One region of the Arthrobacter sp. Y3225116 genome, then DNA from elsewhere that is predicted to be linked to it. Evidence: riboswitches for the same ligand, from Rfam matches in the RefSeq annotation. Region 1 holds a riboswitch; each other region holds the start of a gene.
The links. A riboswitch is a leader RNA that binds a small molecule or an ion and turns the genes downstream of it on or off. The one in region 1 is predicted to bind S-adenosylmethionine.
Positions count from the first base shown of each region.

Region 2: it holds a riboswitch for S-adenosylmethionine, as region 1 does, so the genes downstream of both, AC5RV2_RS08735 (bifunctional o-acetylhomoserine/o-acetylserine sulfhydrylase) here and AC5RV2_RS09300 (LLM class flavin-dependent oxidoreductase) in region 1, are expected to answer to the same signal.
Region 3: it holds a riboswitch for S-adenosylmethionine, as region 1 does, so the genes downstream of both, AC5RV2_RS07130 (O-acetylhomoserine aminocarboxypropyltransferase/cysteine synthase family protein) here and AC5RV2_RS09300 (LLM class flavin-dependent oxidoreductase) in region 1, are expected to answer to the same signal.

Region 1 is NZ_JBNHGL010000077.1:60-5,343, reverse strand. Features, by position in the region: gene AC5RV2_RS09300 (LLM class flavin-dependent oxidoreductase) at 1-895, opposite strand, end outside; SAM riboswitch class I at 984-1,073, opposite strand; SAM riboswitch class IV at 1,223-1,337, opposite strand; gene AC5RV2_RS09295 (CoA-binding protein) at 1,470-1,886, opposite strand; gene AC5RV2_RS09290 (alpha/beta hydrolase) at 2,025-3,323, opposite strand; gene AC5RV2_RS09285 (helix-turn-helix domain-containing protein) at 3,443-3,985, shown strand; gene AC5RV2_RS09280 (VOC family protein) at 4,126-4,491, opposite strand; partial or broken gene AC5RV2_RS09275 (ATP-binding cassette domain-containing protein) at 4,853-5,284, shown strand, end outside.
Region 2 is NZ_JBNHGL010000069.1:2,767-11,489, reverse strand. Features, by position in the region: gene AC5RV2_RS08770 (glycine--tRNA ligase) at 1-557, opposite strand, end outside; gene AC5RV2_RS08765 (RNA-binding S4 domain-containing protein) at 743-970, shown strand; gene AC5RV2_RS08760 (alpha/beta hydrolase) at 989-1,639, opposite strand; gene AC5RV2_RS08755 (alpha/beta fold hydrolase) at 1,754-2,815, opposite strand; gene AC5RV2_RS08750 (SGNH/GDSL hydrolase family protein) at 2,970-3,812, shown strand; gene AC5RV2_RS08745 (winged helix DNA-binding domain-containing protein) at 3,825-4,991, shown strand; gene metX (homoserine O-acetyltransferase MetX) at 5,070-6,152, opposite strand; gene AC5RV2_RS08735 (bifunctional o-acetylhomoserine/o-acetylserine sulfhydrylase) at 6,233-7,558, opposite strand; SAM riboswitch class IV at 7,626-7,740, opposite strand; gene AC5RV2_RS08730 (VOC family protein) at 7,967-8,608, shown strand.
Region 3 is NZ_JBNHGL010000048.1:9,594-18,504, reverse strand. Features, by position in the region: partial or broken gene AC5RV2_RS07145 (acetate--CoA ligase) at 1-1,912, shown strand, start outside; gene AC5RV2_RS07140 (endonuclease domain-containing protein) at 2,110-2,925, opposite strand; gene malQ (4-alpha-glucanotransferase) at 3,201-5,360, opposite strand; SAM riboswitch class I at 5,583-5,677, shown strand; gene AC5RV2_RS07130 (O-acetylhomoserine aminocarboxypropyltransferase/cysteine synthase family protein) at 5,772-7,247, shown strand; gene AC5RV2_RS07125 (CoA-binding protein) at 7,244-7,741, shown strand; gene AC5RV2_RS07120 (Ig-like domain-containing protein) at 7,987-8,911, shown strand, end outside.

The DNA of each region.
Region 1 (5,284 bases):
CGGTGTCCGGTCCGGTCACCACGGTCTGCATCGCGTAGATGCGCACGTCGTAGCGGTCGCGCCCGGCAGCTTCCACGGCGTCGCGGATCTTCTTCACGGATGCGGCGAGCATCTCCTTGGTGGGGCAGGTCACGAACACCGCCTCGGCGTTCTCGGCGGCGAACTCGGTGCCGCGCTTGGAGGCGCCGGCCTGGAAGATGACCGGGGTGCGCTGCGGGCTCGGCTCGGTAATGGCGATGCCGGGAACCTTGAAGTACTTGCCCTCGTGCCGGATCTCGTGGACCTTGGACGGGTCGGTGAAGACGCCGGTCTCCGCGTCCTTGACCACGGCGTCGTCCTCCCACGAGCCCTCGAGCAGCTTGTAGATGACCTCGAGGTATTCGTCCGCGTGGTTGTACCGCTCGTCGTGCTCCAGCTGGTCTTCCTGGCCCATGTTGCGCGCCGCCGAGGGCAGGTAACCGGTGACCACGTTCCAGCCGACCCGCCCGTTGGTCAGGTGGTCCAGCGTGGCCAGGCGACGGGCGAACGGGTAGGGGTGCTCGTAGGCGGTGCCGGCGGTGACGCCGAAGCCGAGGTTCTCGGTCACCGCGGCCATCGCCGAGACCAGCATGAACGGATCGTTCACCGGGACCTGGGTGCCGGCGCGCAGCGTCGTCTCGTTGGACGAGCCGAACACGTCGTAGGTGCCGAGCACGTCGGCGATGAACAGGCCGTCGAAGAGGCCCTTTTCCAGCACCTTGGCCAGATGGGTCCAGTAGCCGATGGTGTTGTAGGTGGCGGACTTGTCCTGCGGGTGGCGCCATAGTCCGGGCGACTGGTGGCCCACGCAGTTCATGTCGAAGGCGTTGAAACGAATCTGGCGCCGGGGGTTGGGCTGCGGGTTGTTCACGGTCATGTCAGGCTCCTTTTCTGATGAGAAGAGCCCGCGCCGGCCCTCCGTCGGGCATGCGGCTGCCAACGGAAGACCAACGAGAGATCGAGCTTCTCCATCGGTCCTGGCGGTAGCACCTTCCTCAGGGAGGGGGTTGCTGCGGCGTCAACAAGCCAGGTCTCTCGGCCGCTCTGGATGGGTACGTCTCCCATTGGACACCTTGGGGTGCCGGAAGGGAAATGTCCTGCGTCACGCGGGGTAAGAATTACGACGCCGGTGTGGCTCCTCTCGGCGGGGCTCCCGCCGGAGCTGCGGCGCGGCAACCGTCACGGTTGGGGCGCAGCCCGGAGGGGGCCGTACTTGCCGGGCACGGTGTTGTGCGCGGCCGGATCCTCATCTGGGGCACCCCGCTACGGGAGAGGGTTGCCGCCCAACCAGCCAGAGCTTGTCGTTGGGACTCTTGATCTCGGAGTCGAGTATGCCGGGGCCGATCCGGCGCAGGGAACCACGTGACAGGCCGTGACCTTCCGGGGCGTAATGTTACGGGCGCCTCATCGTGCGGGCGGGCCGCGTCGGGCGGGCACCGAGCTCACCCGACCTAAAGGCCGAGGCGCGGGGCCTCGATCGCCGGGCAGGTATCCATGACGACGTCCAGACCGGCCGCCTTGGCCCGTTCCGCCGCGGCTTCGTCGACGACGCCCAGCTGGAGCCACACCGCCTTGGCACCGATTTCGATGGCCTGGTCCACCACCGGGCCGACCTTCTGGGAGTTCACGAAGCAGTCCACCACGTCGATCTCGCCGGGAATGTCCCCGAGCTTTTGGTAACCGGTCAGGCCGAGGACGTCGTCGCCCTGCAGGTTGACGGGGACGACTTCCATGTCCAGTTGGTCCATCAGGTACCGGGAGATGCGCATGGCCACCCGGTGCGGGTTCGTGGACAGGCCGACGACGGCCCAGCGGCCCGGCGTGCTCAGCAGCCGGTAGACGGCCTCGGGGTCATTTTGGTGTGCCATGGCGCCACCCTACCTGCGACTCTTCGGCACCGGAACCGTCGCTGGTCCTCTCCCCCGCAGCCGCCCTCATCGAGGAGTCAGCTGGCGCCCTCAAACCGTCGGTTTAGGGGCGCCAGCCGAATAGTCGATGGTTTGGGGCTAGCCAGCCAACTGGGCCGCCGCTGCGTCGGCGTGCTCCGCCACCCAGTTCCCCACCAGGTCGAGCAGTTCAGCGTCCACGGGCTCGCGGATCTGGCGCTTGTAGTCGGAGAGGGCCGGGGCCTTCGGGTCGCGGCGCAGCAGGTGCGACAGGTCCTCGATCTTCCTGGTGGTCACCGGGCCGGGAACGGTGGCCGCGATGATGTCCAGGTCGGCCGGGTCCACCTGCACGTCCTTGGCTCCCGTGACAGCCAGCACCGGCACCTGCAGGCGCTCCAAGTTCGGAACGGGGTCGAAGTCGAGGAACTCCCGGTGCCAGAGCGCGTTGATCTTGCGGCCCTGCATGCGCACCACGTCCTCGGTGGTGGTGCGGAGTTTTTCCACCGATTTCGCCTGCATCTTGACCAGGTCCTGGCGGAGGAGCTTCAGCAGCAAGCGCGGGAATGCGGGCAGCGAGTCGCTGATCTGGGCTGTCTGCCATCTGCCTGTCTCGAAGCCCGTCTGTGCCGAGGCCGAAAGCAGCACAGCCCCATCCACCCGTGTGCCGGGATCGGCCGCCACGGCCGCCGCGTGGTAGCTGCCTTCGCTGTGGCCGACGAGGAACACCGGCACGCCCGCGGCCTTTTGGGCGGCCATCCAGCGGAGGGCGGCTGCGGCGTCGTCGGTGTTCTGACGGAAACCGGCCGCCCAGAAGGTTCCTTCCGAGCCGCCGGTACCGCGCTTGTCGTAGCGCAGGGACGCGATTCCGTGGCCGGCAAGCGCCGCCGCCAGGTCTCGGCTGATGCCCAACGGCATCCGTTTGTGGTCGGCATTGCGGTCGATCGGTCCGGAGCCGGGCAGGATCAATGCCGCGCCGCGGACCGTTCCGGCCGGCTCGGCCCAGGTCCCCGCCAGCTCAACGGTCCCGGACGGGAAGGCGACCACTTCTTCGGTGAACGGCTGACCGGCGGGCAGGCCGGCGGCGGCACGGATCCGGGCCGCAACATCCTCGGCGTCGGGAAGCGACACAACCACCCGGGCGTACTTTTGCCCGTCCAGGTCCAGCTGCACCGCCGGGGTGCCGCGGCGGGCGACGGCGAGGGTCTTGCCGCGTCCGCGCCAGGTTCCCACCCGGGTCCGTCCCGGGATCGCAAGCCCGGGAGCGCGCAGGCCGTGGACGCCGTCGAACGCGTCCGCGAGCACGCGCACGGAGGTCACCGCGGACAAGGGGAAGCGCTGGTCGCCGAGCAGCCCCGCGATTTTCTCGAACCGGTCCAGCTCCAGCAGAACCTCCTTGTTCCCCACCACTATCGCCGCCACTGCGACTCCCTTCGGGTCGTTTATTGCTCGTGTCTTGGTCGTTTGGTCGCGGCTTGCCTGCCGGACAGTACGATTATTATCAGTTGTGGGAACAATGTCAACTGTGAGAACGTTGAGCCATGTCCTCCTCACCGAGCGCCGACCTGATCCTGCACCCGGTACGCCTGCGGATCGTCCAGGCGCTGCTGGGCAACCGTGAGCTGACCACGGCGGAGATCTCCGCCGAACTTCCCGACATTCCCACCGCGACGCTCTACCGGCACATCGGCACGCTTTCGAAGGCCGGCGTGCTGGCGGTGGCCCAGGAGAGGCCGGTTCGCGGCACCACCGAACGAACCTTTCGGCTGGACGTGGCCAGGAGTTCGGTGGCCGAGGATGACCTTGCCTCCATGACGGCCGATGACCACCGGCGCGGCTTCATGACCTTCGTGGCCGGGCTGCTGGGGGCCTTCGACCAATACATCGCCGGGGGGAATCCGGACTTCGTGCGCGACGGGGCCGGCTACCGGCAGACCGCCCTCTGGATGACGGACGAAGAGTTCGAGGAATTCACCTCCACCATCAGGGCCGCCGCAGAGAAGGTGGCGGCCAACGGCCCGGAGGAGGGGCGGCACCGCCGCCTGTTCTCCACGGTCCTCATCCCGGCGGATCCGCCCGCCTGATCGCCCGGCCCGCTTGTCCGCCGGTCCCGCACCGGGAGCAACGTCCGACGTCGGCGGCCCATGGGCGGGAGGAGGCACCGGCGCCGGCGCCTCCCGAACGAACGGAGGCACCGCCGTCGTGATGACCCGGGAGAGCGGCCTTACGCGTCCCAGCAGAGGCAGAAGGGGTGTCCGGCGGGGTCGGCGTACACCTGGAACCCCGAGGCGGCCGCCGGGTCATCGGCCGGCTTCAGCAGCTTGGCGCCCAGCGAGGTCGCCTGTTCATGGGCGGCCGCGAGATCGTCGATGTAGAGGTCCAGATGAATCTGCTGCGGCGTCCCGTCCGGCCAGTCGGGCGGAATGTGGTTGGGTGCAAGCTGGAATCCCAACCGCGGTTCGCCGCCCACTAAGACCGTGTGCCAGTCGTCTTCGGCCTCGACCGTCCCGTCCAGGAGGCTGGCCCAGAACGTGCTCTCCGCCGCGAGGTCGGCGGCGTCGAATACGATGATCTGTCGGCTGTTTTTCATGCGGTCATCCTGCCAACGCGCCGAAGTTGCGTCCATGGATAGCCGTGCCGCGGTTGTCTCGCCGGCCGGTTCCCCCACGAGCGGGTCGCGCCTGTGTTACGGCAGAGTGTCGTCGCTCCTTTGTTACGGGTCATTATTACGGGCGGTTTGCCGGGAGCGCCGCGGGTACCGTTTAGTTAGTGGTGACCATCCCGAGCGGCCGAGAGACCTGGATCGACGACGCCGCAGCAACCCTGGTCACCGGAAGCCCACCCAGGCTGCCGGTGATAACGAGGTGACAAGCCACGGGTACGGCCGGCGAAAGCCGGGCCGCACGGCTTGATCCGTAGGGTGCTACTGCCAGGATCGATGGAGTGATCCAATGACTGCAGTACTGTCGTCGTCCCGCCAGTCGGCTCCCACTTCCGCTGCACCCGCGGCGCGTTCGGACGCCGCCCTGGCCGTTTCCTTCCGCCGCCTGAACCGCACCTTCGGCACGGGGGCCCAGGCCCACACCGTGCTGCGCGACGTGAACTTCGAGGTCCGTCCCGGCGAGGTGCTCGCCATCCTGGGCCCGTCCGGCTGCGGCAAGTCGACCTTGCTCCGCGCCGCCGCCGGCCTCGACGCCCCCAGCGCCGGCGCCGTGGAAATCGACGGCACGCCGGTCCAGGGCATCGACTCCCGCTGCGCCGTCGCGTTCCAGGAACCCCGGCTGCTGCCGTGGCACACCCTGCAGGCCAACGTAGCCATCGGCCTGCCCAAGAGCTCCAGCGCCAAGCAGGGCAAGTCCAAGGTCGCCCGGCTGCTGGACCTG
Region 2 (8,723 bases), on a different contig from region 1:
AACGGCGGCTTCTTCCGCGAGGTGGTCAGGACATTGTTGAAGTTCACGAAGATGCCCTGCGCGGTCTCCGGGCGCAGGTAGTGCATGCCTTCTTCCTGGGCGACCGGGCCCAGGAAGGTCTTGAGCAGGCCGGAGAATTCCTGGGGTTCGGTCCACTCGCCCTTGGTGCCGCAGTTGACGCAGGCGACGTCCTTCAGCCCGTTTTCCGGGGCGCGGCCCTTTTTCTCCTCGTACTCTTCTTCGAGGTGGTCGGCGCGGTAGCGCTTGTGGCAGTTGAGGCACTCCACCAGCGGGTCGGAAAAGACGTCCACGTGGCCGGACGCTTCCCAGACCTGGCGCGGTAGAATGACCGACGAATCCAGTCCGACCACGTCGTCGCGGCCGCGGACCATCGTCTGCCACCACTGGCGCTTGATGTTTTCCTTCAGCTCGACGCCGAGCGGCCCGTAGTCCCATGCGGAGCGGGATCCACCGTAAATCTCACCAGCCTGGAACACGAAGCCGCGGCGCTTGGCCAGCGAAATAATCGAATCGAGGGCTGATTTGGCTGCTGCCATGAGGTGGTTCTCCGTATCTCTCCAGGGCCGCTGGGTGCGGTCCGAGGGTTGTCATGGCACAGATCCGCCCGGCTGCTGCAGGTACGGATCGGCGCATAGCGAAGCTACAACGTTAGCCTACCGAAAACGGGAACCCGAACCCGAACCGCGCGGATGCATCGGCAGGCATCAGGCATGATGGTTCCATGGCTTCCGACGAAATGCATGACGTGCCGATCCGCGACGAAATGATCCGGCTGGGCCAGCTGCTGAAGCTGGCCAACTTGGCCGACGACGGGATCCAGGCCAAGGAGTTCGTCGAGAACGGACTGGTCCAAGTCAACGGCGACATCGAAACGCGCCGCGGCCGGCAGCTGCACGCCGGGGATACGGTCAGCTGCAACGGCCAAACGGTGCGGGTCAGCCGCGGCTGACCCGCACGGGGCCGTTTGCTACTTCCCCTGCAGCACCTTGTAGGTCAGGAACTCCTTCACATGCGCCAGTTCCTGAGCGTTGATGCCGTGGCCGATGCCGGGGTAGAGGACCTTGGTCAAGTCCACATGCTCGTTCGTCCAGGCGTGGGTGAACTCGATCTTGTCCGGGGTGATGACCTGGTCCGCCTGGTCCCGGCCCCAGAAGAGCGGGGGTTGGATCGCCTTGACCGCATCGTCGCGGAAGAAATCGTTGCCCGCGGCCGGCACGGCGAATCCGGACAGGCCGACCACTGCGGCAATTTCCTCCGGGCGGTGCCGCAGCACCGAGGTGGCTACCGCCATGCCCATGGAAAAGCCCAGCACCGAAACGCTGCTGTGCTGGTCCTTGACTCCGTCCAGCCAGGACACCACGTCGCTGACGGCCTTCGTGACCTTGTCCACGGAAAAGTCCGGCTCGTGCATCAGGGGGAACCAGGTGAAGCCGGGTCCCATCGCCACCGGCGCGCGCACCGCCGCCACGGTGAATTCCTCCGGCAGTCCGGGCACCAGGCCCATCAGGTCCTGCTCGTGGGATCCGTAGCCGTGGAAGAGCACCAGCAGGGGCGTTCCCGCCCGTTCCTGTTCGGGTTTGGACCAGGCAACGACGGGCTGATAAGCAGTTTCAGTCATGCGTTCCATGATCGCACAAAAAGCCCATTGGTTGAAAGTTAAAGCTTCTTGATGTGTCGGATCTCCCATACTCCGGGCACCGACCCGCTACCCGGAGCCCCGCCGCCCGCCGGCCTACCCGGCCCCGTCGCTCCGTTCGATGTGCCCCGTCAACTCGGCGACGAACCGTTCCGGATACTCCACGTGCGGCGAATGTCCGCAGTTTTCGAGCAGCACCTCGGTGAAGCGCCCCCCGTTGGCCGCATACTTTTCCAGCACCGCCCGGGTCTGCGCGACCATCGGCTGCAGCGGGGCAGCGTCCTCCCCCGGCCAGCCGGGCACCAGGCCGGCCTTGCCGAGGCAGTTCAGGTCGAAGAATGAAGCATCGGAGACGATCGCATCGCTGTCGCCGTGGATCCAGAGGATGTCCGGCTTGACTGCCAGGTCGACAATGCCGCTGGCGTCGAAGACCCCCGGCGCCATCGTGTTCAGCACCCCCCTGCGTCCGGGAGCGAAGCCGGGCCAGTTCGGCGAGGGGACGGAATCGCCCGGATAGTTGTCGGGGCCGGTCTTGGTGCTGAGCATCGATTCGACCCAGATGCGTTCGTAGGGCGATTGGAACCCGGCGTGCACATAGGTCGAGCGGTAAACCGACAGCGGCGAGGCAGGCGCGTCGTCACTGGTGTCCCCGGCTTGCAACCGCGCCACGAAGTCGGGGTTGGCACCTCCGCCGCCGGCGCCGGCGTCATCCTCGGTGAGCCTTCGTCCCTCCGGTCCCACCGTCCCGCCGAACCCGTACGGCGAGACCGGAGCCTGCAGCGTCAGGCTGCGGACCGGATGCTCCAGCGCGTATTGCATCGCCACGCCGCCGCCCATGCTCCAGCCGACCAGGTGCGAGGAGCCCAGTTGCAGGGTGTCCAACGTGGCCTGAAGGTCGTCGGAAAAGTCACGCAGCCCGCGGCCGGCGTCCACCGGCGCCGGGTCCGTCCGGCCGAAGCCCCGCAGGTCCACCGCGAGCACGCGGTAGTCGGCCGGCAGCGCCTGCATCGCCTCCTGCCAGAACAACGCGGAGGAAACATTCCCATGCACCAAAACCACAGGGATGCCGTCGGGCCGGTCGCCGTCGCGCTCGAGGATGTTCACCGTCAGCCGCTCCGTCGGCACGCGCCGCGCCACGATTCCCGCCAGCAATTCCATCTCAGCTCCTCGAGGTCGATGCGGCCGCCGTTGGCCGCGTCAAGCACACAGTAGCGGGGAAATCGGGCGCTGACCATCACTTTCTGAAAGGTGATTCAGGTATTGGGTCTCGCCTGCCTGTGCGTCCCCCGCGGCTTCTTGGGACAATGTACCTGTGAGTAACTTGTCCCTTTCCGAAACACAAGCGTCCGTCGCCGCGGCCCGCCATCCCTGGAGCCGTTTCGTTGCCCTGGGTGATTCGTTCACTGAAGGCATCGGCGACCCGGACCCCGGGAGCCCGGGCGGACACCGCGGATGGGCCGACCGCGTGGCCGAGGAACTCGCCCGCGGCCACGATGACTTCGCCTATGCCAACCTCGCGATCCGCGGCCGCCTGCTGCAGCAGATCATCGATGAACAGGTCGAACCGGCCCTGGCCCTGCAGCCGGACCTCATCTCGATCTGCGCGGGCGGCAATGATGTGATCCGGCCGGGCGGCGACCCGGACGCCCTGGCCGAGAAGTTCGATCGCGCCGTCACCCGGCTTGCAGCGTCGGGAGCCACCATCGTCCTGTTTACCGCGCCCGACATCGGCGATACGCCCGTCATCGGCAGTGTCCGCGGCAAGGCCGCCATCTACAACGAAAACCTGCGCACGGTGGCGGCACGCCATAACGCCGTCGTGGCCGACATGTGGGCGCTGCGCCAGCTGAAGGCACCGCAGATGTGGGCACCTGACAGGCTGCATTTCTCCCCGCTGGGGCACCACACCATCGCGGCCATGGTGCTGGACGCCCTCAACGTGGAGCATTCGCTGCAGCCCGAGGCGCCCAAACCGCTGCCGCCCAAGAACTGGCGCACCGCCCGCACCGAGGACCTGGTGTGGGCACGCCAGCACCTGGTCCCGTGGGTCCTGCGCCGGGTCCGGCAACAGTCCTCGGGCGACGGGATCCTGCCCAAGCGGCCGGCCGCCGACCCCTTCTTCGGTCCGGGCATGCCTCCCGGCGCCGCCGGGTAACAGGAGCAGCCGGTGCGGCAGCCGAGTCCCCAGGAGATCCGCCGTCACCGGCTGCGGGCACAGCGGCTGTGGGACAGCCCCGGGGACGACACCGCCGCCGCCTTGCGCTGGCTGCTCGCCTTCCAGTCCCAGGAATATGCCTATGCCCGCTGGTCGCTCGCCCAGCGCTGCGGCGGACCGGCACGGGACAACGCTGCGGACGTGGATGCGGCGATCGCCGGCGGACGCATCCTGCGCACGCATGTCCTGCGGCCCACTTGGCACTTTGTGGCCGCCGAGGACCTGCGCTGGCTGATGCTGCTCTCCGGCCCCCGCCTCAAGGCAGGGAACAAGGGCCGGGACCGGCAGCTGGGCCTGGATGAGGCAACGGTGGCGCGCAGCAACGACGTGCTGGCCGCGGCCGTCGCCGGAGGCCGGCACCTGACCCGGGACGAGCTCGCCGCCCGGCTCGCCGAGGCGGCGCTGCTCAAGGACGACGGCGCGAGGCTGAACGGAGCGACGCTGCGCGGCCAGCGGCTGGGGCATCTGGTGTTCCATGCGGAAATGGACCGGGTGCTGGTGAACGGGCCTCCGCGGACTGCCGGATCCGGCGCCGTGCAGCAGACGTACGCGGCCTTCGACGAGCGGGTGCCGCCGCTGGCCGCGGACTTCGACCGCGACGCGGCGCTGGCCCAACTAAGCGGGCGCTACTTCACCAGCCGCGGACCGGCGACCCTAAAGGACTGTTCCGACTGGTCCAAACTGCCCCAGGCGGACCTGAAGCGCGGCCTCGAAGCCGGCGGCGGTGACGGACTGGAACGGTTCGAAGCCGAGGGGCAACAGCTCTGGTACTCCCCCGCCGCCGGGACGATCGGCGGTGCCGCCGCGGCGGCGGACGACGGACACCCGCGGGCTGACCTGATCCAGTGTTACGACGAATACGTCATGGGCTACACCAAGACCCGCGGCTATCTGGGCGGCAGCGCGCCGGCGGCGCCGGGCGGCGAGGTGCCGATCCACGTGCTGCTGCTGGACGGACGGATGGCCGGCAACTGGAGGCACGTCCTGCGGCCCGGCTCCGCCGAGCTGCGGCTTAAACCGCTGCGGGTCTTCACCGAGCCGGAAGCGCAGGCCGTGGGCGTCGCCGTGGAACGGTACGCGGCCTTCCTGCGGCGGCCGGTGTCGCTCGACCTGGCCTGACGCTCCGCTCAACCCGATCGGGCACAGCGGGGGGTAGCCGCGCGGACGGCGCGCACCGGCGTCGTACTCGGGCCGCCGTCAGGCAGGCGGGAGGTCGGGCGCGAAGAACGCCTCGGTCAGGGCCTCGTGCAGCTGGTGGATATCGGTCAGGAAACCGTCGTGGCCCAGCGGCGTTTCGATGGTGTGGACCTTGACTGCCCCGGGCAACGCCTCGGCCAACTGCCGCGACTGATCCGGGAAGTACAGGCGATCGGAATCCACCGCGGCCACGAAGAACTGCGTGTCGGTCAGGCCGCCCAGCGACTGCTCCAGCGAGCCCCGGCCCCGGGCAACGTCGTGGCTGATGAGGGCCTCGGTGAGCAGGATGTAGCTGTTGGCGTCGAAGCGCGCGACGAGCTTGTCCGCTTGGTAATCGAGGTAGCTCTCCACGGCATAGCGGCCACGGGCCGACGGCGTGATGCCGCCGTACGGCTGCTCCTCCGCCTGCGGCTTGCGGCCGAACCTGTACTCCAGCTCCGGCTCCGAGCGGTAGTTGATGTGCGCGATGCGCCGGGCGATACCCAGACCCGCCTCGGGCGCGGGACCGCCGTAATAGTCGCCGCCGGCGAAGTGCGGGTCCAGCCGGATGGCCGCGACCTGCGCCTGCGCGAAGGCAATCTGCTCGGCGGTGCTCGCGCCGCCGCACGACAGGACGGCGCACCGGGCGGTGCGCTCCGGGAACGTCGCCGCCCATTCAAGCGCGCGGGCGCCGCCCATCGACCCGCCGAGCACCGTGTGCCAGCGCCGGATGCCCAGCGCGTCGGCCAGCCGTGCCTCGGCCCGGACCGAATCGCGGATCGTGACGAACGGGAAGCGTGACCCCCACGGCGTCCCGTCCGGCGCCGGCGACGAGGGACCGGTGGAACCGTAGCAGCCGCCAATCATGTTGGCGGCCACTACGAAATAGCGCTCCGTGTCGATCGTGGCACCGGGGCCCACCAGATCGTCCCACCAGCCGTCCTCGTCCGAGCAGCCGCGTGCGACATGCGTGCTGCCGGTCAGGGCGTGCTGAATCAGGACGGCGTTGGACGCGTCCGCATTCAAGGTGCCCCAGGTTTCAAAGCCGAGGACCACCTCGGGCAGATAGCCGCCGGCTTCCAACTCCAGCGCACCAACCGGCATCCGGCGCAGGATGCCGTCGGTCGCCTGTTCCACCAGTTCCTGCGGTTGCACTATCGTCACGCTGCGCTCTACCTGCTTGCCTAGTCGTCCGCGCCCTTGGCGGCGCGGAAACCGGCCTCCAGGTCGGCGATGATGTCGTTGACGTTCTCGATGCCCACCGACAGGCGGACCAGCCCGTCGGTCACCCCTGCCGCGACCCGCTCCGCGGCCGAGAGCTGGGCATGGGTGGTCGACGCCGGGTGGATCACCAGCGAGCGCACATCGCCCAGGTTGGCCACATGCGAGTGCAGTTCCAGGCCGTCCACAAAGCGCTTGCCGGCCTCGATGCCGCCCTTGATTTCGAACGCGACGATGGCGCCGGTCCCCTTCGGGCCGTACTTGCGGCCGCGCTCGTACCAGGGGCTGGAGGGCAGGCCGAGGTACGCGACGGAGGCAACGTCGTCGTGCTCTTCCAGGAATTCGGCCACCTTCTGCGCGTTGGCCACATGCCGCTCCACGCGCAGGCTCAGCGTCTCCAGCCCCTGGGCAATCAGGAACGCATTGAACGGCGAGATGGCGGACCCCAGGTCGCGCAGCAACTGCACCCGGGCCTTGAGGATGTAGGCCAGGTTGGCTCCCAAAGCGCCGTTGACGCCGAGGTCGCGGGCGAAGACCAGCCCGTTGTAGGTGTCGTCCGGCGTGTTGAACCCGGGGAACTTCTCCGGGTTGGCGGCGAAATCAAACGTTCCGGCGTCAACGATCACGCCGCCGATCGCCGTCCCGTGGCCGCCGAGGTACTTGGTGGCCGAGTGGAGCACGATGTCGGCCCCCCACTCGATCGGGCGGATCAGGTACGGGGTAGACAAGGTGTTGTCCACGATCAGCGGCACGCCGTTTTCGTGGGCGATGGCGCTGACCGACTCCAGGTCCAGTACGTCCTGGCGCGGGTTGGAGACGACCTCGCCGAAGAACGCCTTGGTATTCGGCTTGACGGCATCGCGCCACTGCTGCAGGTTGTCCGGATCCTCGACGAAGGTGACCTCGATGCCGAACTTGGGCAGCGTGGTGCGCAACAGGTTGTAAGTGCCGCCGTACAGGCTGGGGCTGGCCACGATGTGGTCGCCGGCCTCGGCCAGGTTGAGGATGGAGAACGTCGACGCGGCCTGGCCCGAAGCAAGCAGCAGGGCGCCGACACCGCCCTCCAGGTTGGCGATCCGGGTCTCGACCGCTTCCTGGGTGGGATTGCCGATCCTGGTGTAGATGGGCGCCAGTTCGGACAGGGCGAACCGGTCGGCCGCGCTCTGCGCGCTCGGGAACACAAACGAGGTGGTCTGGTAGATCGGCAGTGCGCGGGCGCCCGTGGCGGCATCCGGCTCCTGCCCTGCGTGGATTTGACGGGTTTCAAAGGACCAATCGGCATTGGACATGGTGCAACTCCTTCACTGGAAGGGGCCATCCGGGATCCGGCCGTGCCGGCATGTCTGTCCCGGGTGTGACCCGCGCTTGCGCACCGCCTTGTGGCGGCTGCCTGGTCTTCACCCGGGGCACCCCACCGCGGTTGGAGGGTTGCCGGCCAGCAAACCGGGGTTTTGCGCTGGCACTCATGACCTGCCTCCAGTCTCCGCAGACAAGCCGGCGGCCGCAACAATATGACACCTTATGACCGACCGGCCCCCGCCGCCCGTGTGTCCGCCCGCCCGCCCGGCCGCTTTGCCTGGCTGGATGTCGCCGAGGGGAATCAGTGTCAGGAATACGGGCCGCCGCACGAGCCGCAAGCTGAGTGACTTAGGTCACCCTAAGTCGAGAGCGGGTTCACAAAGTGCCAAGATAATGCCATGCGCTTCGACCATGTTTCTTATGCTGCTGAACCCGACGGTCTGGCTGCCACCTCAGAGCGGATCGCCAAAGCCCTGGGCATCGACGCCGTCAAGGGCGGGGTTCACCCCCGCTTCGGCACCCGCAATATGATCTTCCCCCTCACCGACCACCATTACCTGGAGGTGGTGGAGGTGCTCGACCACCCCGCTTCCGACAAAGCCCCCTTCGGCCAGGCCGTGCGGGCGCGGTCGGAAGCCGGCGGAGGCTGGATGGGCTGGTGCGTGGCGGTCGACGACCTGACCCCGTTCGAAGAACGGCTGGGCCGCCACGCGGTTCCCGGCAACCGCAAGTTCCCGGATGGGCAGGAACTGAGCTGGCAGCAGATCGGGATCAAGGGCCTCATCGCCGACCCGCAGGTGCCCTACATGCTGCGCTGGGATGACGGCACCGAACCGCTGCACCCGTCCAACGCCCGCCCCGCCACGGTCAAGCTGATCGGCCTGACCATCGCCGGTTCTTCCGAGCGGGTGGCGGATTGGCTGGGCACCCCGGTCGACGGCCTGCTGGACGACGTCAAGGTCGCCTGGACGGCACCGAACGGTACGCCTGGCATCCTGTCCGTCCGCTTCGAAACCGCCAACGGGATCGTCGAACTGTAAGTCTTTGCGGCATCGCTCCGTTTCGGGCGTCCGCTCACTTTATAGAAGGAGCAGACGCCCGAAACGGAGCTTTTGAGTGGTCAAGCCCTCCAGATCGTCCTGCAGGGCCAAGGTT
Region 3 (8,911 bases), on a different contig from region 1:
GGGGCCGGAGCTGCGCTGGTTCGACGGCGGCACGCTGAACGCCGCGGTCAACTGCGCCGACCGGCACGTCGAAGCCGGCTTGGGCGACAAGGTGGCGCTGCACTTCGAGGGCGAGCCAGGCGACCGCCGGACGGTGACCTACCGCGAGCTGCAGGAGCTGGTCTCGCAGGCCGCCAACGCGCTGCTGGCGCTGGGCGTCGGCAAGGGCGACCGGGTGGTCATCTACCTGCCGGTGCTGGTGGAAACCGTGGTCATCACGCTGGCCTGCGCGCGGATCGGGGCGGTGCATTCGCTGGTCTTCGGCGGCTTCTCCGCGGAGGCCCTGAAGTTCCGGGTGGAGGACACCCGCGCCAAACTCCTGGTCACCACGGACGGCCAGTACCGCCGCGGCACCGCCGTCCCGGTCAAGGCCAACGCGGACGCTGCTGTCGCCGGCGAGAACGCGATCGAACACGTGCTGGTGATCAACCGCACCGGCCACACGGACATCAACTGGGTGGAAGGCCGCGACGTGTGGTGGCACGACGTCGTCGAGACCCAGCCGCGGGTGCACGAGGCGGAGGCGTTCGACGCCGAGACGCCGCTGTTCATCATGTACACCTCGGGCACCACCGGCCAGCCCAAGGGCCTGGTCCACACGACCGGCGGCTACCTGACGCAGGCCTCGTTCAGCCACTCGTACCTGTTCAGCAACCCGGACCCGGACGCGCGCGCGGACGACGTGCACTGGTGCACGGCGGACCTGGCCTGGGTCACCGCGCACACCTACGAGATCTACGGGCCGCTGAGCAACGGCGTCACGCAGGTGATCTACGAGGGCGTGCCGAACGCCCCGCACCCCGGCCGGCACTTCGAGGTCATCGAGCGCTACGGCGTGACCAGCTACTACACCGCGCCGACGCTGGTCCGGTCGCTGATGGGCTGGTTCCCCGACGGCATTCCGGCCGAGTACGACCTCAGCTCCATCCGCCTGTGCGGCACGGTGGGCGAGGCAGTGAACCCGGAGGCCTGGCGCTGGCTGCGCACCCAGGTGGGGCGGGATTCTCTGGTCGCCGGGGACCCGTCGTCGGGCGTGCCGATGGTGGACACCTGGTGGCAGTCGGAGACCGGGGCCACCGTGCTCTCGCCGCGCCAGACCGATGCGTCCTTCAAGCCCGGCTGCGCCACGCGTGCCTTGCCGGGGCTGGCCACGGACATTGTGGACGACGGCGGCGCCCGGGTGGGTGCCGGCGAGCAGGGCAACATTGTGGTCACCAGCACCGGGCCGGCGATGGCGCGGACCGTGTGGGGCAACCCGGAGCGCTACTTCACGTCCTACTGGGAAAAGTACGCGGCGCAGGGCTGGTTCCTGGCCGGCGACGGCGCCCGCTTCGACGCCGACGGCGACACCTGGATCCTGGGCCGGACGGACGACGTCATCAACATCTCGGGGCACCGGCTGTCCACGATCGAGATCGAGTCCGCGCTGGTCTCGCACCCGGCAGTGGTGGAGGCCGGCGTCTGCCCGACCTACGACGCGAAAACGGGACACGCGGCCACGGCTTTTGTGGTGCCGCGCGACAAGTCGCTGATCGGAGGGTCGATTCGGCTGACGGCCGCGGAGGCGGCGGCCGGGGCCGGGCAGGCAGCGGCCGACAGGGTCGCCGGAACGGCGACGGCCGAGCAGACGACGGAGGCTGCCAAGCAGGCCGCGGCAATTGCGGCCTTGCGGGACCACGTTGCCACGCAGATCGGGCCGATCGCCAAGCCCCGCGACGTGGTGTTTGTGCCCGACGTGCCCAAGACCCGCAGCGGCAAGATCATGCGCCGCCTGCTGACCCAATTGTTCGAGGGGACGGAGCTGGGCGACACGACCAGCCTGCAGAACGAGCCGTGCATCGCGGAAATCAAGGCCATCTGCGACGCACGGTAGCAGCTGGCTGGCCTCACCAGCCGTGCCACCGAGGCCGGCCAAGACTTTCCAAGTTTTGGCCGGCCTCCTGGCGTCACCCGGCCGTTCGCTCCCACGTCTTAGCCAAGGCTCACGGCGTTTCTCCTAGTCAGGGCGATGTGACCCCTTCGAAACAAGGGAAGTTAGTCCTATACGTGGGAGCGAACAAGTCAGGTCCATCAGGCCGACCGACGCAGCATGGTCAGGACCTCGGCGACAACGCGTTCCGGCGCGAAGACCAAGTCTTCGTAAACGTATCTGAGGGTGGGCAGCCCGCTGAGCATGCTCGCATTGTTCCGTCTCCGGTCTTTGAGGAAGGTCGCGCGATCCCAGTGGAAGTCGAATCCGTCCAGCTCAATGATGAGGCGGCCTTCCACCAGCATGTCCACCCGCCCGACTCCCCGGATACGCACCTGTGTGTCCACGTGGAGTCCGGCAGCGCGAAAGAGGTCCCGGGCAATGACCTCCAATGGCGAGTCGGCGTCATGGCCTATGCTCTGCACCAACTGCCGCCGCAAGCTGTTTCGTGTTCCCGGCAGACGATCCATCAACTCTGTCTTCGAAACCCGTCCCAGGCGCACCGCCGACTCGGCTATGACCAGCGCTTCCAAGCGCGGACGGCAGCGGATTGCGTGCAGCACACAATCCAGGGTTCCTACGTAACCCCATCTGCCCTCGGCCGCAAGCCTGCCACGGTGCTTGATCACGGTCTCGGGCTGTTTGCCATGGTCCGCCCAGAGATGCAATTGAAGCGGGTCTTTTAACGTCCAGAGTCCCAGCTCCCTTGCGGCCGAGACGCAGGTGATGAGCCCGCCGGCCATCAGTGCGGTCCGCAGGTCCGCATCCGCAATGGCGGTGCCTACGAGCCCCCGTCGAAGGGACGTCAAGGCGCCGGACGAGATGGCCATCTTGAGCGCATCCGGTCCGATTCCCGCCCTGCGCAGATCCTTGACCTGAGCTGTTCCTCCTCTTTTCGCCACCCAACCGGCGATCATTTCGGGAGTCTGCATGTAATCGAGGATGACCGCACCGTTCGGCGGCCACCACTGGCCGAACCGAAGTTGTGGACATCGGACGACCGGCAACGAGTAGCAGCCGACGAAGAGGTGAGCCGGCGAAACGGGCTTTCGTCGCGCGACAGAGCCTTCCCGGCTCGGCTTGAACCTGCCGGGTCCTCGGGCAGGGCCGCGAGGTGCTTCCCGGCTCGGCTCGGACCTGCCTAGTCCTCCCGCAGGGCCGCGAAAGGCTTCCGGGCCCGGCTTGTACCTGCCTAGTCCTGACGCAGGGCGCGCACCAGCGAGTCGAACCGCTCGCTGGCGGCCAGGTCCTCGATCAGGACCGCCTCTCCGTCCGGCCCGGCCAGCGGGATCCGCCAGTTCGGGTATTCGTCCGCGGTGCCCGGCTGGTTCTGGGTCCGAAGCTCCCCCACCGCGTCCGTGAGCGCAACGCCCAGCAGCACCGACGGGGTCTGCGTGATGAACGCGTGCAGCGCCTCGACAGTGCGTTGTTCGGCGGTGGGGTCGGCGCCGTCGTCGTGCTGTGGGGCGGCCGGAACCCGCGAGCGCACCGTGGAGAGCACTGCCTCTTGGGCTGCCTGATCCAAAGCCCGTTCCTCCTCCACCGGCCGGTTCAGCAGTCCCAACGATTCGCGCAACTCCACGTGCTTGCCCGCCAGGTAGCCGGCGGTGGGCGGCAGGTCGTGCGTGGTCACGCTGGTCAGGCAGGAACGGCGGTAGCGCTCGGGTGCGCGGGGGCTGCCGTCTTCGTACTCAAACCACAGGATGGAGGTGCCCAGGATGCCGCGCTCGGCCAGGTAGTCCTGCACGCCCGGCTCGAACACCCCGAGGTCCTCGCCAATGACGACGACGCCGGCCCGCTCCGCTTCCAGGGCGAGGATGCCAATCAAGGCCTCGTGATCGTAGTACACGTAGGCGCCTTCGCCGGGAGGGCTGCCGACGGGAATCCACCACAGCCGGAACAGCCCGAGGATATGGTCCACCCGGATACCGCCGGCGTGCCGCAGGACGGTCCGCAGCATGTCCCGGTAAGCAACGTAGCCGGATTCGGCCAGGCGGTGCGGATGCCACGGGGGCTGTGACCAGTCCTGGCCCTGTTGGTTGAACATGTCCGGCGGCGCCCCCACGGAGATGCCGAGGGTCAGCACATCCTGCAGCGTCCAGGCATCGGCGCCGGTGGGATGGACGCCGACGGCGAGATCGTGCACGATCCCGATGTTCATTCCCGCGTCGAGGGCGCTGCCCTGCGCCGCCTCGAGCTGCTCGTCGCACAGCCACTGCAGCCATTGATGGAACTCGATGCGGTCCTTCAACTCGCTGCGCTGCGCTTCGATGAACGCGGCATCCGACCACTCGGGAGCCCCGGCCGGAACAGTTTCGGCCATGGCGCACCACAGGGCAAAGCGCTCCAGCCCCTCGCCTTCCTGCGCGCGGAAGGCTTCGAACCGCTGCTGCCGTTCTGCGGACCGGGGCACCGCGTACACCGCTTCCAGCGCCTGCAGCTTGGCCGCAAACACCGGGTCGCGGTCCAGGATGCCGGCGTCCAGGTTCGCCTCGTGGAAGTTGTTGGCCAGCGGGACGCCGCTGGCTTCGGGCACGTCCTCGACCCGCAGGTACAGCGGGTTGACGAACCGGCGCGTGGAGGGCAGGTAGGGCGAGGGCTCAACCGGCGGTTTCGGCTGGGCCGCGTGCAGCGGGTTGATCAGGACGAACCCCGCGCCCTTCGCGGCAGCCGTTTCGGCGAGGCTGGCCAGGTCATGGAGGTCGCCGATGCCCCAGGAGGACCGCGAGCGCACGGAGTACAGCTGTGCCATCAACCCCCACGTCCGGGGCAGGCGGTCGGCGGTGGTCAGGCGCCGCGGGGTGACCACGAGGGCGCACCGTGCCTGGCTGTCGGCCGGTTCCGGGGCCGCGCCGGTTCCGGGCTCCAGCGCCTCCGTCCGGTCTGCGGCCGCGTCGGTTCCGGACTCCATCGCCTCGGACCGTTCCGCGACTTCCAGCGTGTGCCAGCCCAGCGGGATGTCGGCCGGCACCACCGCCGTGAAACGAACAGGCGGAGCATCTTCCGACTCCTCCCGCCCGCCGGCCAGCACCTCGACGTCGCGCCGGGAGCCGTCCTCCAGCAGGATCCGGACCCGCGGACGGACGCCGGGCCGCGCATTGACCGGAACCTCGGTGGCGGTGCCTTGGCGGACGACGACGGCGGGCGGCAGCGTGCGCTGCACCGGTGCCAGTTCAGCGGCTCGGAGGGAAGCCGTCACATCATCGTCGGTGGCACAGGGGACGCCCAGCGCGGTGAGGACGGAAACCAGCGTTGCCTCACTGACTGTTTTCTCGCCCCCGTCCCAGCCATGGAAGGTAATGCCAACGCCATGTTTCCCCGCGAGGCGCTGCAGCGCCGAAAGTTCAGCCATAGATCCAATCTACGGTGAACTGTCCGGACCCGTGAACGTCCGTCCTGGGCCGGGACGGCGAAGATCGTGGCCCGACGCGCGGCGAGCACCGCCGTCGTGCCGGGCAACCGCAAGCCAGGGGCAACCGCAAGGCGCCCACCCCAAGTCCGAAGGCGCCCAACCCCGGACGCAACGCGGCTCAACATTTTTTGGCGCCGCGGCGGTTGGTTGCGAGAATGGACGGGACCATCCCGAGCGGTTGAGAGATCTGGCTCTTTGACACCGCAGCAACCATCCGGACGCCACCGGAAAGGTGCTACCGCCAGAAGCGATGGAGAGAGCGCAAGCAATCTTTGATCCGGACGGTGCCTGCCCGGTGCCGCCAGGACCGTCATTGCCCGGGAACCCAAGTTTTGAAGGAGCAAGCGCCTGATGGCTGAACGCACATTCGGTTTCCGCACCCGCGCCCTGCACGCCGGCGGCACGCCCGACGCCGAGCACGGTGCAAGAGCCGTACCGATCTACCAGAGCACCTCGTTCGTGTTCAAGGACACCGACGACGCCGCGAACCTCTTCGCGCTGCAGAAGTACGGCAACATCTACTCCCGCATCGGCAACCCCACGGTCGCCGCGTTCGAGGAGCGCATCGCCTCGCTCGAGGGCGGCATCGGCGCGGTGGCCACGTCGTCGGGCATGGCCGCCGAGTTCATCACCTTCGCGGCCCTGGCCGGGTCGGGCGACCACATCGTGGCCTCGTCCAAGCTCTACGGCGGCACCATCACCCAGCTGGACGTGACGCTGCGCCGGTTCGGGGTGGAGACCACCTTCGTCGACTCCAACGACCCGGCCGACTTCGCCGCGGCCATCGGGGAGAACACCAAGGCCGTCTACACGGAGATCGTGGCCAACCCGTCCGGCGACATCGCGGACCTCGCCGGCCTGGCCGCGGTGGCGCACGACGCCGGGATCCCCCTGGTCGTGGACGCCACCTTGAGCACGCCCTACCTGATCCGCCCGATCGAGCACGGCGCGGACATCGTGATCCACTCCGCCACCAAGTTCCTGGGCGGCCACGGCACCACCCTGGGCGGCGTCGTCGTCGAATCCGGCCGTTTCAACTGGGGCAACGGCAAGTTCCCGCAGATGACCGAACCGGTGCCCAGCTACGGCAACGTGTCCTGGTGGGGCAACTTCGGCGAGTACGGCTTCCTCACCAAGCTCCGGTCCGAGCAGCTGCGCGACATCGGCCCGTCACTGTCCGCGCAGTCCGCGTTCCAGCTGCTGCAGGGCGTGGAAACGCTGGCGCAGCGGATGGACGAGCACCTGGCCAACGCCCGTACCGTGGCCGAGTGGCTGGAAGCCGACGAGCGCGTCTCCTGGGTCAGCTACGCCGGCCTGCCCGCGCACCCGCATTACGAGCGGGGCCGGAAGTACCTGCCCAAGGGCGTGGGCTCCGTGTTCAGCTTCGGCGTCAAGGGCGGCCGCACCGCGGGCCAGAAGTTCATCGAGTCGCTGCAGCTGGCCAGCCACCTGGCCAACATCGGCGACGCCCGGACCTTGGTGCTGCACCCGGGATCGACCACCCACCAGCAGCTCACCGCCGACCAGCTGGTGGCTGCCGGCGTGCCCGAGGACCTGATCCGCATTTCCGTGGGCCTGGAAGACGTGGACGACATTCTCTGGGACCTGGACCAGGCGCTGGCCGCCTCGCAGCAGGCTGGCGCCGAGCACGGCCCGAGCCGGGACCATGAGGACGACACGTTCGACACCTCCGAGTTCGCCTCCCCCAGCTACGCCGGCGAGTCCTGCACGATCCCGGCAGAGCGCGCCGCCCGGACAGAGCCCGGAACGCGTGTAGTCGAGTCCGTGGAGGAACTGATCGAAGCCGAAGAAGGAGCCGCCAAGTGACCGCCACACCAGAACGTACCTGGGTGGGACCGTCCGCCCCGGAGCGGCTGAACATCCTGCGCAACACCAAGTCGATCGCCATTGTCGGCGCCTCGGACAAGCCGAGCCGGGCCAGCTACTTCGTGGCCACCTACCTGCTGTCCAGCTCGCCGTACAAGGTGTACTTCGTGAACCCGGTGGCCAAGGAAATTCTGGGCCAGCCGGTGTACAAGTCGCTGGCCGACCTGCCCGAAGTGCCGGATCTCGTGGACGTGTTCCGCCGGCACGACGACCTGCCCACCGTGCTGGAGGAAACCCTGGCCGTCGGAGCCAAGACCCTCTGGCTGCAGCTGGGCTCCTGGCACGAGGAGGTCGCGGCCGAGGCCGAGGCCGCCGGCCTGAACGTGGTGATGGACCGCTGCGTGAAGATCGAGCACGCCCGATTCCACGGCGGCCTGCACCTGGCCGGTTTCGACACGGGTGTGATCTCCTCCAAGCGGCAGTTGACCGCCTAGGCGCGCGCGAGGCAGCTTCCCCGACCGGCAGCCACTGTACCAACGACGGCGGAGGGCCGGCCTGCGCGAGGCTGCCACCGCCGCGAAACCCGCCCCTTGTCCCCCGGCCTTCCACGTGGAGGGCCGGGGCTTGGGGCGGGTTTTTTCCTGCCCGCAAGTAGCTTCATCGAGCCTTCAAGGATTTCCCCAAGGTCCTCATCGGATGCTGTGGCCAGCCACACATCATTCGACTAGGGGGAGTCACCGTGTTTACTGCACCAACCGATCCACAGCCAAGGAGGGGCGCCGAGCGTGCCCGCAAGGGGAGGCCATCCTTCCCCCAGAAAGTTACGGCCGGGCTCGCCGCGCTGGTGCTGGGCGCGGGCGTGCTGCCCTCCGCCCTCGCCCCCGCGGCGTTGGCAGCGCCGGTAGGCCAGGGCCTGACCCTGAATGCCGGAGACATGCGGTTCATCCTGAAGCAAATCAAGATCGCGGAGAACCACGCCACCAAGGAAGACGCCGAGGGCAGGCCCGTGCCGGGCCAGCCGCTCCTGGGCCCCGGCCCCCACCAGATAGCCAATCCGCTGCTGCCCTACGGGCTGCGCACCGTGGACGGGTCCGACAACAACCTGGTGCCCAACCAAGGGCACTTCGGCGCCGCCAGCCTGCCCTTCCCGCGACTGGCAGAACCGGAATGGCGGACCACAGCCGGTGGTCAGTCGTACAAGTCGGTCAACGTTCCGATGATCCGGGACGCGGACCCGCGCTTCGTCAGCAACGTCATCGTGGACCAGACCTCCAGCAATCCGGCAGCCATCGCCGCCGCCGGCAAGGCACACCGGACCGTGAACGACGGCCCGACGGCGGTTCCCTGCGACAACGAGGGCCTGCCCCTGAACTGCGTGCCCGACGGCGAGACCCTCGACATCCCGAATGTCACCACCGACTTTGGACTCTCGCCGCCATACAACGGCTTCTTTGCCCTGTTCGGGCAGTTCTTCGACCACGGCATCGACTTCACCAAGAAGACCAGCAACGTGGTCATGATGCCGCTGGCCAAGGACGATCCGCTGTATGTCGAGGGCTCGCCCACGAACTTCATGCTGCTCAACCGGGCGGAGAACCAGCCCGGCCCCGACGGCAAGCTCGGCACCGACGACGATATCCAGGACGCCACGAACACGGACTCTC